DNA from 2 places in the Vannielia litorea genome. Region 2 is predicted to be linked to the other one. Evidence: riboswitches for the same ligand, from Rfam matches in the RefSeq annotation. Region 2 holds a riboswitch; the other holds the start of a gene.
The links. A riboswitch is a leader RNA that binds a small molecule or an ion and turns the genes downstream of it on or off. The one in region 2 is predicted to bind thiamine pyrophosphate.

Region 1 (7,373 bases), on a different contig from region 2:
CCTCGCGGGCATCTTCGGTCGCCATCACGATGGCCTTGGCCTCGTCTTCCAGCGCATAGCCTTCCGCCAGCGGTCGGCCCTGTGCGGCGAGCACCGTGGCCTTGATCTTCTGCACCGACACCGGCGCATTGGCCGAGACCCTCTCGGCCAACTCCCACGCCGCATCCATCAGCTCCTCCCGGGCCACGACGCGGTTGACTAGCCCATGCCTCAACGCGTCCTCCGCCGTCATCGGCACGTTCGCCAGCATGATCTCCATCGCCGCTGCATAGGGGATCTGTCGCGACAGGCGCGCCAGCGCACCGGCAAAGGGGATCACCCCCCGCGCGGCCTCGGGCAGGGCAAAGCGAGCCTCTGGCACGGCCACCCTCAGGTCGGTGCCGAGCAGAATTTCCATACCCGCCGCCATGCAGTCGCCGTTGACGGCTGCGATAATCGGCTTGTGCATGGCGATACTGCGCAGGGCCATCCGATCGTTGATGCTCGGATCATCGAGCAAGCGTCTGTCCCACTCCGTCTCCGGTGCCCGCGCGCCCGACATCAGCGGAAGGGTCTGTGCAAGGTCGCCACCAGAGCAAAACGCCTTGTCGCCCGCCCCGGTCAGGATCACTGCGCGGATTTCATCGTCCGCCGCGATCTCGGCGATGGCATCGGCGAACCGGCAGGCGCTTTCCGGGCAGATCGCGTTGCGCTTCTCCGGCCGGTTGAAGCTGAGCAGGGCCACATGGCCCTCTCGCTCAAAGAGGAACGGCACTGTCATTGGCGCACCGGTTGCAGCGAGCCGTCCGCGATCCGGCGCGTGGCCACTTCGCGCAGCACGAACTTCTGCACCTTGCCGTTGGCGGTGAGCGGCAACGCCTCTATCGGAACGATGTACTTGGGCATCTTGTGGCGGGCTACGCGTGCGCGGCAAAAGTCCTGCAATGCCGCCGGGTCCGCCTCCGCGCCGGGCGCGGGCACGACGAAGGCGCATATCTCTTCGCCGAGATCCGCATCCGGCACGCCGATGACCTGCACCTCCGACACAGCGCCATGATCCAGCAGGCAGTTCTCTATCTCCGCCGGATACACGTTCTCGCCGCCCCGAATGATCATGTCCTTCAGCCGCCCGACGATCCGCAGATGCCCGCTCTCGGTAAGCTCCGCAAGATCGCCCGAGTGCAGCCAGCCATCGGCGTCGATGGTTTCGGCGGTCTTCTCCGGCATGTCGAAATACCCGACCATGGTAAGATAGCCCCGAATGCAAAGCTCCCCGCTCTCGCCCCAGCCGCAGGTCCGGCCGCTTTCGGGGTCGACAATGCGGATCTCGGTGTGGGGTAGGGGGGTGCCTGCCGTGCCGAACCGCGCTTCCGTAGGGTCCTCGGGGTTGGTCTGGGTGATGATCGGGCTGCACTCGGTCATGCCCATGATGATCATCGGCTCCCCACCCGTCCACTCCCGCATGCTGTGCATCAGGCTCGGTGGTATAGTGGTGCCGCCGGTGAAGACGGTCCGCAGGGTGCGGATGTCATAGTCCCCGGCATCCGGATGCCCGAGCAGCCGGGTCATCATCGTTGGCACGGCATTGATGATCGTGGGTCGATGAGCCTGCCAAAGCTCCAGCATCCTCCCTGCATCAAAAGTGTCCATCGTCACCACCCGGCCACCGCAGGCGAGCATGGCCATCACATTGCAAACGCAACCGGCCGTGTGAAAGAGCGGCATGGCCGAGAGCAACGTGTCCTCGGCCCTGAACCCACCCCGGTCAGCCATCAGCCGGGCATTGTTCAACGTCGAGCGGTGGCTCAGCTTCGCGCCCTTCGGCTTGCCGGTGGTGCCGCTTGTGTATTGGATCTGCGCCACATCGGTGCAGGCCACTCCGGCCTGTCGCTCACTCAGGGCCTCGGGGGAAACCGTCTTCGCCGCCTCCCGCAACGCATTGAAGGGCAGCGCAAACTTCGCAGGCGTCTCACCAAGGCCGATCAGCAGCCGCAGGTCGGGCAGGGGGCCTCCCGCCGCCCGCACGCCTCCGCGGGTGGTGGCCAGTTCGGGCAGGATGCCCAGCAGATGCCCGCTGATATCATTGCTGCGCAGGCGCGGGGCAAAAACCAGCGCGGCCACTCGGCCTTGCGTGAGGATATATGCCAGTTCCTCCTGCAGAAGCGCCGGATTTACCGTCACCAGCACTGCGCCGATCTTGGCCAGCGCATACTCAAGCAATATCCACTCGGCGCAGTTCGGCGCCATCACTGCAACTCGCTCGCCCGCAAGGATGCCCTGCGCCATCAGGCCTCGTGCGATCAGGTCGGCCTCCTGTCGCAACTCGGCATATGTCCAAGATGTACTGCGCGCACCGCCCCGTTCATCAACGTGGACCGCTGGGCGCGCGCCATAGCGCTCGGCCTGTTCGTCGAGCAAGGCGCCGAGGGTCATATCCACCAGTGCAGGCCCCGAGGCATCAGGCCTCCACCATGCATCCTTTCCCTGCCGGTTCCCCATTCTGTCTCCTCCCTCGCCGCGCGGTGCTCGCGCCGCTCTTTCATGCGCCGCCTGCACAGACCTGTCAAGTTTGTTGGACATCAAACATAATGGCGAAGAGGGCGAACAGCCGCTTGCCCGCCTTGACATTCCTCCCGCGCTCCACGACGGTCGCGCCATCAACCAGGGGTGCTCCGGACGGGGCTGAGATGCGCAAGCCTGCGTGAACCCTTCAAAGCTGATCTGGGTAATGCCAGCGGAGCGAGGATATCATGTTCATTGGCGCGCAAGTGTCACTCTACCCGATGACGTCTGATTTCGTGGATGTCATCATGACCGGCCTCAAGGCCCTCTCCCCCTACGAAAAAGACCTGCGGATCGAGACCGACGACATGTCGACCCTCATGGTCGGCGCGCCCGATCCGCTGCTCGACGCCATCCGCGACCTCTTCTCCGAGGCCGCCCGACGGCCCGAGCATGTGACCATGCATGTAACCCTCTCGCGCGGCTGCCCCGGAGAGCCGGATGATCCGAGCTGCCACTGCGAGGCGCTGGTAAAGGCGCAGTCGCTCGGGCTGGAAGAGCGCAAGGCGCTGGCACTGGAGGCCGTGCAATCCGCGCCCGAACAGGGCGTGGGCATCGACGTTCAATTTTCGCTCTACGTGCTGGGGCAGGACAGGCACATGGATGAGATCTACGGCTGCATCGACTTTCTCAAGCAGTCCGGCACCTTCCTGAAGTCCAAGAACTTCTGCACCCGGCTCCGGGGCGATGCGGGCGCGGTCTTCGAGACGATCCGGCAGGCCTTCTTGCGGTTCGGTCCGGCGGAAGGGCATGTCACCATCGACCTGACCGCCTCGGCCAACAGCCCCAGCCTGCGCTGAGCCGCTGCCGCCCTCGGGGCGGCCTGCAAAGGCCTTTCTCCGGACCGTCTCGATGCCGATCACCCGTGCCCTGCCCAGCCTGTGCCTTGCCGCCGCCTTCCTGGCGGTCTGGCAGCTCTATTGCGTCTGGGCCGATGTCTCGCCACTGATCCTGCCTGCACCCTCCGACGTGGCCCTCGGCCTCTGGGTCAACCGCGCCACGCTTGCAGGCCACGCAGCAGCCACCCTCGGCGTGGCGACCCTCGGCTTCAGTCTCTCGGTCAGCTTCGCCTTCGTCATCTCGGTCGCCCTCCACTTCATACCCTGGCTCCGGCGCGGCCTCTTCCCGCTGCTGGTCGCCAGCCAGACGGTGCCGATCGTCGCGCTGGCCCCGCTGATGGTGCTCTGGTTCGGCTTCGGCCTGCTCCCCAAGGTGCTGCTGGTGATCCTCGTCACCTTCTTCCCGGTGCTGGTCAGCCTGCTCGCCGGATACGCCCGCCTGCCGCAGGCCTACCGCGATCAACTCGCCTCCATGGGCGCCGGTCGCGCACAGGTCTTCCGCCGCGCCGCCCTCCCTGTGGCCCGGTCCCACTTCTTCAACGGCCTGAGGATCTCCGCCACCTATGCCATCGTCGCCACCATCTTTGCCGAATACGCAGGTGCGCGGCAGGGGCTGGGGATCTACATTCTGACTGCCAAGAACAACTTCCGCGCCGATCTCGTGCTCGCCGCCGTTGTGCTCTCCGCCACGCTCACCCTCCTTCTGCTGGGCCTCCTGCACCTGATCGACCGCGCCACCGGGCGGCGCTACCGGAGGGCTGTCGATGCTGCGGGTTGAGGGCCTCACCATCCGCACAGGCCCGCGCCTTCTGGTCGAGGACATCACCCTTGCCCTCACCGAGGGCACGATCACCTGCCTCATAGGCCCTTCGGGCTGCGGCAAAAGCTCGATCGTCAAATGGCTCTCCGGCGTCCTGCAGCCCGAACTCTCCGCAGCCGGCACCGCCACCCTTGAGGGCGACCCGCTCGCCGCCCCATCCCCCGCGCTCGCATACCAGCCCCAACAAGACACGCTCTTCCCCTGGCTCACCGTCGCCGAAAACGCCGCCCTCGGGCTCGAGATCGCAGGCCTGTCCCGCCGGGCCGCCCGCGCCCGCGTGCTGCCGCTCTTCGCGCCCTTCGGTCTTGCCGGACACGAGGCCAGCTTCCCCGACCAGCTCTCCGGCGGCATGCGCCAACGCGCCGCCTTTCTGCGCACTATGGTGCAGCAGAGCCGCTTCCTGCTGCTCGACGAGCCCTTCTCCGCCCTCGACGCCGTCACCCGCCTGCGGATGCAGCACTGGCTCTGCGACCGCCTCGCCGAGCACCCGCGCGGCGTACTGATGGTCACGCATGACCTCTACGAGGCCACCCAAATGGCCGACCGCTTGCTCGTCATGTCCGCCCGCACCGGGCGCATCATCTCCGACATCCCGCTCACCACCCCCCGCAGCGCCCGCACCGAGCCCAGCCTGGCCGACACCCGCGCGCTGCTCAAATCCCTGCTCCTGGAGGACACCCCATGAAACTGCTTTCCATCCTCGCCGCCTGCCTCGCCCTACCCGCCGCCGCGCAGGCGCAGGAAAGCGTCACCATCGCGCTCGACTGGACACTGAACACCAATCACATCGGCCTCGTCGTCGCGCAGGAGAAGGGCTTCTACGAGGCCGCCGGGCTGGAGGTGGAGCTTCTGCCCTATTCCGACAGCGCCTCCACCGCCGTCCTCGCCGCCGGTGCGGCGGACTACGCCTACATGACCTCGCTCGGCTTCATGAGCGCCAAGGCCGCCGGGGCCGATATCGTCGCGCTCTGGGCCACCATGCAGCGCGAGAACGGGCGGCTGGTATTCAACGCCAGCAACGAGGCCATTACCCGCCCCGCCGACCTAGAGGGCAAGATCTATGCAGGCTTCGGCTCGGCTTGGGAGGATGCGTTGATAACCACCATGATCGAGGCCGACGGCGGTACGGCGGAATATGACACCGTGACGATGGGCACCGGCGCCTACGAGGCGCTGGCCAGCGGCGCGGTCGACTTCACGCTGGAGGTCGCCACATGGGAGGGCGTGAACGGCGAGCTTCTGGGCCGCGAGCAGAAGCACTTCACCTATGCCGACTACGGGGTGCCCGATCAGCAGAACGGCTACATCGGCACCACCTTGGCAAAGCTTGCGCAAGACCCGCAGCAAGTGAAAGCCTTCATGGCGGCCACCCAACAGGGCTACCAATGGGCCGCCGAAAACCCCGACCAGGCCGCCGAGTTGCTGATCGGCGCGGGCGAGTTCCAGAACCCCGAACTGGTGCGCGGCTCCATGGCCGCGCTCGCCGAAGGGGCCTACATCAAGGCGGGCTCCACGCCCGTCGGTACCATCGACAAGGAGCGCTTTGCCACAATGGCCCGGTTTCTCTTCGATAGCGGCGTGCTGAAAGGTCCGGGCGGCGCGGCGCTCGACTGGCCGGGCGATGTGTCGGGCTGGTTCGACCAAGGCTGGATGACGGAGTAACATCCGGCCCAATACCCGGCCAGCGGGAACTCCCCCGCGTTTCCAAAAGCTTGGCTGGCGCCCGCCAATTCCCGACAGAGGCGCCAGCCTACCTCTGCGCATTGAAAAAGCCGCTCTGCTTGCCCCGAACCCTCACGCCATCTACCTGCCAAATCGCCGCTGCGTCAGCCCGGCCCGGTGGCATAAATCTCCGTGAAGGGACTTGGCACCCGGGCAGGCTCATGTTTCGGTTGTCCATCACCCCCGCGCGAACAGGGGGGAGATTGATAAACAGGGAGATATCCATGACCAAATCGAAAGGCCTGCTGGCCCTCGCTGCGCTATTGTCGTCGACAACGCTCGCCCCGGCGGAAACCCTGCGCTGGGCCCGGGCGGGTGACGCGCTCACCCTCGACCCGCACGCACAGAACGAAGGGCCGACCCACACGATCCGTCACCAGATCTACGAGCCGCTCATCATCCGCGACATGACCGGCGCCTTCGAGCCCGCCCTCGCCACCGAATGGGCCCCCAAGGAAGACGACCCCAACGTCTGGGTCTTCAAGCTGCGTGAGGGCGTCAAGTTCCATGGCGGCGAAGACTTCACCGCCGAAGATGTCGTCTTCTCCTTCGAGCGCGCCAAGCAGGAAAATTCCGACATGAAGGAGCTTGTCAGCTCCGTGGTCGAGGTCCGCGCAGTCGATGACTACACCGTCGAGATCGTCACCGATGGCCCCAACCCGATCCTGCCGTCGAACTTGACCAATCAGTACATCCTCGACAAGGGCTGGGCCGAAGCCAACAACACGGTGAACGTGCAGGACTTCGAGGGCGGCGAGATCACCTTCGCCACCACAAACGCCAATGGCACGGGCCCCTACATCCTGCAATCCCGCGAGCCTGACGTGAAAACCGTCATGGTCCGCAACGAGGAGTATTGGGGCCGCGATCAGTTCCCGATGGAGGTTTCCGAAATCGTTTATACGCCCATCCAGAACGCCGCGACCCGTGTGGCCGCGCTGCTCTCGGGCGAGGTGAATTTCCTCCAGGACATGCCGGTACAGGATCTGGAGCGCGTGGCCGGGGCCGATGGGCTGGTGGTCAAGAAGGCCCCCCAGAACCGTGTGATCTTCTTCGGCATGAACATGGGCGCCGATGACATCGAAGCCGACAATGTCGAGGGCGCTAACCCGCTCGCCGACAAGCGCGTGCGCAAGGCCATGTCGATGGCGATCAACCGCGACGCCATCCAGCAAGTCGTGATGCGCGGCCAGTCCGAGCCTGCCGGGATGGTGGCCCCGCCCTTCGTTAACGGCTGGACCGCCGAGATGGACGGCGCCAGCGTGACCGATATCGAAGGCGCCAAGGCACTGATGGCCGAGGCAGGCTATGGCGACGGCTTCTCGATCCGGCTCGATTGCCCGAACGACCGCTACATCAACGATGAGGCGATCTGTCAGGCCGCCGTCGGCATGTTTGGTCAGATCGGCGTCACCGTGAACCTCGATGCCAAGCCCAAGGCCCAGCACTTC
Region 2 (7,373 bases):
GATGCCCACGCAGGGGTCGTGCCGGCCCTTGGTGATGATCTCGGTCTCCTCGCCCGCCTTGTTTATCGTCCGCCGCGGCTTGAGGATCGAACTTGTCGGCTTCACCGCGAAACGCACCACGATGTCCTGCCCGGTCGAGATACCGCCGAGAATGCCGCCCGCGTGGTTGGAGCTATAGACGGGCCCGCCCTGGCTCATGCTGATCTCGTCGGCATTCGCCTCACCGGTGAGCCGCGCAGCGGCGAAACCGTCACCGATCTCCACGCCCTTCACCGCGTTGATGCTCATCATCGCGGCGGCAAGATCGGTGTCGAGCTTGCCATAGACGGGCGCGCCAAGCCCCGCAGGGGCGCCCGAGGCCACAACCTCGATCACCGCGCCCACCGAGTTGCCGCTCTTGCGCAACTCGTCGAGGTATCCGGCCCACTCTTCCGCAGCCTGTGCGTCAGGGGTCCAAAAAGGGTTCTGGTCGATCTGGGCCATGTCGTAGCGGGCCGGGTCGGCGGCACGGTTGCCCATGCTCACCATGAACCCCTTGATCGAAAGCGACGGCGCCAGCTTGGCCAGCGCATTCCGGGCCAGCCCGCCCGCCGCCACCCGCGCCGCGGTTTCCCGCGCCGAGGAGCGGCCGCCGCCGCGATAGTCCCTGATCCCGTATTTCTGCCAATAGGTGATATCGGCATGGCCCGGCCGGAACTTCTCGGCAATGTCGCCATAGTCCTTCGAGCGCTGGTCGGTGTTGCGGATCATCAGCTGCACCGGTGTTCCGGTGGTCACACCCTCGAACACGCCCGAAAGGATCTCCACCTGATCCGGCTCGCGCCGCTGTGTGGTGTATTTGTTCTGCCCCGGCTTGCGCTTGTCGAGCCAGACCTGCAGCTGATCCGCTGTCACCGGCACGCCCGGCGGGCAGCCATCGACGGTGCAGCCAAGGGCAGGCCCGTGGCTCTCGCCCCAAGTGGTGACGCGGAAGAGGTGGCCGAATGTGTTGAGGCTCATGGGCAGGGCTCCTTTGGCAGCAAGGAGTTACCCAAGGCGCGGCGCGGTGCCAAGGAGAAACAAACCGGCAGGAGCCCGGGACAATCAATGATGACAATGCCACCGCCCAGCTCTTTCAGAGGCCCCCGGTGGCATATTGGGGGGCCCGAGCTCCTGCCGATTCAGTTCAGCAACGAACCCCCGGTAACCATGGGGGCATCGTAACCACACTGGTCGTTGCGAGGCGCTTGGAGCGCCTTCGTTATGTCAGAGAACATACCACAACCCGGCGCGAACCGTTTCGCATTTCGCGCCAATCCGCACGCGGCGGCGGGAATGTTGCAGATGGGTTACGCTGGGTTAACTTCGGATAACACCCTATAAAAGCGAGTGATTTTCCTTACGGCAACGGAAGGTTGTGAAGCACCCCGCGGCGCGAGGAGAACTCCGGCCGCGCCGCACGCCGCCCGTCGAGCGGAATGGTGATGCCAACGGCCACCCAGTTTTCGCGCTTGTCCAGCAGGTCAAAATGATGCTGCCCGGCGGCGACCGAGAGCTGTATCTCGCGCCCCGAGCCGGGCATTTCCAGCCATGTGTCGACCCCGAGGGCGAGGCGGTAGAAATCCTGATCGCCCGAGGCGAGGTTGGCGGTGTCTTTCAGGAAGGCACCATAGGCCGAGACCGGCCCCTGCCCGGTGTACCCCACCCGCAGGCCCTTGTTGGTGGCATAGCCCTCATCGCCCAGCACGCCGCCCCGGGTCTCGCCAAACCACAGCTCGCCGCCCCAGCCGGAGGCGGTCTGCACTGCGGCCTCGACCCCCAGCGCATAGGCCCCGCCGCCCTCGCTCTGGCTGCCGAGCCAGAGATAGGGGCCAAGCGCCACCCAGCTGGCGGGCCGCGCGGAGGCATGCACCAGCACCCCGGCGGCTGTCAGGCTCTCAGACCCGGCCTCGGTGGTGGAGAGCGAGAGGTCTACCGCCAGCTCGCCCCAGCCCAGCCCATAGATCGCGCGGGCTTCGCCGGTGAGGCCAAGGTAGTCCCCCGCCGGATGTCCGCCGCCCTCCAGCGTAACGCCGAAGGACTCAAAGCCAGTGGCCTGCTGCGCGGCGGCGGGCAGCGGCAGAAGACAGGCCAGTGCGAGGGCGATTGGGCGGATCATGTCGGTCTCCATTGAACAGTCACAAATGCTAGGCCGCGCGCATCAAAAGGGAAGGCCCGGGCGTGCCGCAGCGCAGCATCTGTGACCTCCTTGCCATTGCACCGCACCGCTCTATGCTGCGCCTCACCTCGGGGTGCCCCAGCAGTGGGGCTGAGATGCCGGCCAAGCGCCCGCGAACCCGTCGAACCTGAACCGGCTAGAACCGGCGGAGGGAAGGTTTCGAGTCCCCTCGATTGCCCGCTCCGTCCGCATGCAATGGAGGATACCCATGAAGACCCCCCTCATCGCCGCGGGATTTGCCCTTGTCGCCAGCATGGCGACGGCGGAAACCCTGACGGTCTATGCCCCTGACTACTTCGCCAGCGAGTGGGGCCCCGGCCCCGCGATCAAAACCGCCTTCGAGGCCGAGTGCAGCTGCGAGCTTGAGTTTGTCACCGGCGACGTGCTGCCGCGCATCCTGCTGGAGGGCGCCCGCAGCGAGGCCGATGTCGCCATCGGCCTGAGCCAGGATGAAATGGCCCGCGCCGCCGCCTCCGGCCTCTTCGCCGCCCATGGGCAGGATGTTTCGACCCTGACCATGCCCGTTTCGTGGGAGGATGACACCTTCCTGCCGTTCGACTGGAGCCACCTCGCCTTCATCTACGACCAGCGCACCGAGACCCCGCCAACCAGCTTCGAGGCGCTGCTGGCCATGCCCGATGACACCCGCATCGTCATTCAAGACCCACGCGCCTCTGCCGCCGGGCTGGCGCTGGTGATGTGGGTCGAGGAGCTTTACGGCGACAAGGCGGGCGAGGCCTGGGCGCGGCTGGCGCCCAAGATCCTCACTGTCACCAAGGGCTGGAGCGAGGCCTATGGCATGTTCACCGAGGGCGAGGCCGACATGGTGCTGAGCTACACCACCTCGCCCGCCTATCACATCATGGCCGAGGGCGATGAGAGCAAGAAGGCGGCGATCTTCGAAGAGGGCAACTACCTCTACGTCGAACTGGCCGCGCAGCTTGTCGGCACCGACCAGCCCGACCTTGCGCAGCGCTTCATGGATTTCATCCTGAGCGACGGTTTCCAGACGGCCATCCCCGAGGGCAACTGGAGCTTCCCGGCCAAGCTGGACGCCGAGAAACTGCCCGAAACCTTCCGCACCCTCCCGGTGCCGGACAAGGCGCTCTACGTCGATGCCGAGACGGCAGAGGCCATGCGCGATGAGGCCATCGAAACGTGGCGGCAGGGTCTCAGCCAGTAACCCGCAGCCTCGCCGCGCTCGCGGCGGCGCTCGTGCTGGCGGTCACGCTGGGCACGCTCGCCGCCGTGGCATGGCGGGCCGAGGGCTTTGCCGGGGTCGGGCCTGCGGCGCGCGATGCGCTCTGGTTCACCCTCTGGCAGGCCGTGGTTTCGGCCAGCCTCAGCGTGATTCTTGCCGTCCCGGTGGCCCGCGCCCTCGCCCGGCGGCGCTTTCGCGGCCGGGGGGCGGTGATCACCCTCATGGGCGCCCCCTTCATCCTCCCCACCATAGTCGCCGTACTGGGCCTCGTCGCCGTCTTCGGGCGCTCCGGCGTGGTCAACGTGGCACTCCGGGCGCTTGGCCTGCCCGAGGTCAGCCCCTACGGCGCGCAGGGGGTGATTCTGGCCCATGTCTTCTTCAACCTGCCTTTGGCGGTGCGCCTCGTGCTGCAAGGCTGGCTCTCGATCCCTGCCGAACGCTTCCGCCTCGCCGCCTCGCTGGGCATGGAGGCAGGCGCGGTGCAGCGCGCGCTGGAGTGGCCCATGCTCCGCAGCGTGCTGCCCGGCGCATGGCTACTGATCTTCGCCCTCTGCCTCACCAGCTTTGCCGTGGCGCTGGCCTTGGGCGGCGGGCCGGGCGCCACCACCGTCGAACTGGCGATCTACCAGGCCTTCCGGTTTGACTATGACCTTGGCGCCGCCTCGGTACTCGGCCTCGTGCAATTCGCCCTCGCGGGCGTCGCCGCCGCGCTGGCTTGGGGCCTCGCGCGGCCTGCCGTCTTTGCCGGGGGGCTGGGCGGCGTGGTGCGCCGCTGGGATGGCGGCGGCTGGTTGCGCCTGCAGGATGCCACGGTGATCGCGCTCGCCGCGCTCTTCCTGCTCGCACCGCTGCTGGCCGTGGGCCTGCGTGGCGTGGCAGGCCTCGCCGAGATGCCCGCCGCTGTCTGGTGGGCCGCGCTGCGCTCGATCCTCGTGGCCCTCGCCTCCGCCGCGCTCTGTCTCGCCCTCGCCCTGCCAATGGCGCTCGCCGCCCGGCGCGGGCTTTGGGTGCAGCTTGTCGGCGTGCTGCCCATCGCCGCCTCGCCGCTGGTGATTGGCACCGGCCTCTTCATCCTCAGCTACCGCTGGGTCCGCCCCGATGAGATCGCGCTGGCGGTGACCGCCCTCGTCAACGCGGTTCTGGCCCTGCCGTTCGCCCTCGCCGCGCTGGTGCCCGCCGCGCGCGAGATGCGCGCAGGCTCCGGGCGGCTGGCCGACAGCCTCGGCATGAGTGGCTGGGCGCGGATGCGGCTGGTCACCCTTCCTGTCCTCCGCCGCCCCATCGGCTTTGCCCTCGGCCTCGCCGCCGCGCTCTCGATGGGCGACCTCGGGGTGATCGCGCTTTTTGCAGATGGCGACACCGCCACCCTGCCGCTGCAACTCTACCGCCTGATGGCCTCCTACCGGATCGATCAGGCGGCAGGCGCGGCGTTGCTGCTTCTGGCCCTCTCGCTGGCGCTGTTCTGGGGATTCGATCGGGGAGGGCGCGCAAATGCTGGCGCTTGAAGGGCTGCGGCTCACGCAGGGCAGTTTCACCCTCACCGCCGATTGGGCCTTGCCCCCCGGCGCCCGCGCGGCGGTCATCGGCCCCTCCGGCGCGGGCAAATCGACCCTGCTGATGGGCATCGCGGGCTTCGTAGAGCCTGCGGCGGGCCGGGTGCTCTGGGACGGCGCCGAGATCAGCGCCCTGCCGCCCGGCGCGCGGCCCGTCAGCGTACTGTTTCAGGAAGAGAACCTCTTCGGCCACCTCAGCGTGGCCCGCAACACCGGCCTCGGCCTGCGGCCCGACCTGCGGCTCTCTGCCGAGGAGCTGCGGCACGTCGAGGCGGCGCTGGACCGCGTCGGGCTGGGGGGCATGGGCAACCGGCTCCCACGCGCGCTGAGCGGCGGCCAGCGCAGCCGCGTGGCCCTCGCCCGCGTGCTCCTCCGCGCCCGCCCGGTGCTGCTGCTCGATGAGCCTTTCGCCGCGCTGGGGCCTGCGCTGAAACGCGAGATGCTGGCGCTGGTGGAGGAAATCGCGGGCGACGCGGGGGCCACGGTCCTGATGGTCACCCACGACCCCGCCGATGCCCGCGCCTTCGCCGGGCAAACCGTGGTGGTCGCCAATGGTCAGGCCGCCCCGCCGGTCGAGACCGGCCCGCTGCTCGATGATCCGCCCGAGGCGCTGCGGGCCTATCTAGGGTAGCTCGTCATCGGCCCCTGGCCATTCCTCGCCACTGCGAAGACGCCTCGAAGGGCGGATGAGCAACCCCCCAAACGACGAAGGCGCGAACCTTGCGGTCCGCGCCTTTTTGTCAGTCTGCCGTCAAGGCTCAGTCCTTGGCGTTGAGCGCCTTGGCCTTCGCCTTATGCGGCGCCCAGAGGCGCTTGTTGGTCAGGTAGAGCAGCACCGAGAGGAAGATCAGGAAGCCGACGATCAGGAAGCCGGTCTCCTTGCGCTGCATCATCTTCGGTTCGGCAGCCCACATCAGGAAGGCGGCGATATCCTCGGATTCGTGGTGCAGGTCGTTGCTGTGACCATCGTCAAAGTCCACGTCCTCACCGGCGAGCGGCGGGGCCATCGAGATCCAGCCACCGGGGAAGGCGGTGTTCTCGTAGAGGGTCGCGCCATACTCAGTCTTCTCCTCGCCGGTGTAACCGGTCAGGAGCGAGGCGATGTATTCGGCGCCGCCCATGCCCTTGAAGAACTGGTTGATGCCGGTGCCGTAAGGCCCGTGGAAGCCCGCGCGCGCCTTGGCCATCAGGCTGAGGTCGGGCGCGTTGGCGGTGGTCACGGCCGGGAAGTTGTCTGCCGGGGTGGGCGTGCGGAACTCGCCCGTCTCGGCATCGTAGTAATCCCGGTTGGCGTCTTCATCGAGGATCGCGACCTGCGAGGCGTAGGCGCGCACCTGATCTTCGGAGTAGCCCAGCCCGCCCTCTTCGGCCATCGACCGGAAGGAGACGTATTTCAGCCCGTGACAGGCCGAGCAGATCTCGGTGTAGATCTTCAGGCCGCGCTGCAGCTGGTTCTGGTCATACTTGCCGAAGGGGCCCTCGAAGGAGAAGGCAAAGTCTTCGACGTGGCCCTCGGCCCCCGCCGCGAGGGCGGAGGTCGCCGGCGTTGCCAGCGCGAGGAGGGCGGTGAGTGCGAGTTTGCGGATCATGTCTCTCTCTCCGTCCTCTTATTCGGCGGGCGTGGCCGATTTGGCCTTGCCGTAGTGGGCGTTGAAGTCGTCTTCGATCGTCGCCGGGCGCGGCAACGGTTTCTCGATGACGCCGAGCAGCGGCAGGATCACCAGGAAGTAGGCAAACCAGTAGGCCGAGGCGACGAGCGAGAAGCTCGAGTAGGGCTCTTCCGCCGGCATGGCGCCAAGCCACATCAGCACCACGAAGTCGATGACCAGCAGCAGGAACCACCACTTGAACATCGGGCGGTAGCGACCGGAGCGCACCGAGGAGGTGTCGAGCCAGGGCGCCAGCGCCATCACCGCGATCGCGCCGAACATCGCCAGCACACCGAAGAACTTGGCGTCGATGATGCCGAAGCTGATCCACTCGGCGAACATCACCACCCAGACGTCGGAGGTGAAGGCCCGCAGGATCGCGTAGAACGGCAGGAAGTACCACTCAGGCACGATGTGCGCAGGCGTCGAGAGCGGGTTGGCTTCGATGTAGTTGTCGGGGTGGCCGAGGTAGTTGGGCATGAAGGCCACCACCGCGAAGAACACCGCGAGGATCACCGCCAGCGCGAACAGGTCCTTGATCACGAAGTAGGGCCAGAAGGGCAGCGTGTCTTTCTCGGCCTCTTCCTTGGTCGCGGTCCGCACGGAAACACCCGTCGGGTTGTTATTGCCAGTGGTGTGGAAGGCCCAGATGTGCACGGCCACCAGCGCCGCGATGACCATCGGCAGCAGGTAGTGCAGCGAGAAGAAGCGGTTCAGCGTGGCGTTGTCCACGGCCGGTCCGCCGAGCAGCCAGGTCTGGATGTCGGGGCCGA

Region 1: another riboswitch for thiamine pyrophosphate. It lies ahead of KUV38_RS13875 (YkoF family thiamine/hydroxymethylpyrimidine-binding protein); the one in region 2 lies ahead of KUV38_RS17450 (thiamine ABC transporter substrate binding subunit).

Annotation. Positions count from the first base shown of each region.
Region 1 covers NZ_JAHVJR010000001.1:2,824,687-2,832,059, reverse strand. Annotated here, with positions in the region: gene KUV38_RS13885 (enoyl-CoA hydratase/isomerase family protein) at 1-760, opposite strand, end outside; gene KUV38_RS13880 (AMP-binding protein) at 757-2,478, opposite strand; TPP riboswitch at 2,633-2,739, shown strand; gene KUV38_RS13875 (YkoF family thiamine/hydroxymethylpyrimidine-binding protein) at 2,730-3,341, shown strand; gene KUV38_RS13870 (ABC transporter permease) at 3,394-4,158, shown strand; gene KUV38_RS13865 (ABC transporter ATP-binding protein) at 4,145-4,885, shown strand; gene KUV38_RS13860 (ABC transporter substrate-binding protein) at 4,882-5,862, shown strand; gene KUV38_RS13855 (ABC transporter substrate-binding protein) at 6,147-7,373, shown strand, end outside.
Region 2 covers NZ_JAHVJR010000002.1:409,086-416,458, reverse strand. Annotated here, with positions in the region: gene aroC (chorismate synthase) at 1-999, opposite strand, end outside; gene KUV38_RS17455 (hypothetical protein) at 1,379-2,137, opposite strand; TPP riboswitch at 2,257-2,368, shown strand; gene KUV38_RS17450 (thiamine ABC transporter substrate binding subunit) at 2,406-3,380, shown strand; gene KUV38_RS17445 (thiamine/thiamine pyrophosphate ABC transporter permease ThiP) at 3,356-4,903, shown strand; gene KUV38_RS17440 (ATP-binding cassette domain-containing protein) at 4,890-5,582, shown strand; gene KUV38_RS17435 (cytochrome c1) at 5,710-6,540, opposite strand; gene petB (cytochrome b) at 6,559-7,373, opposite strand, start outside.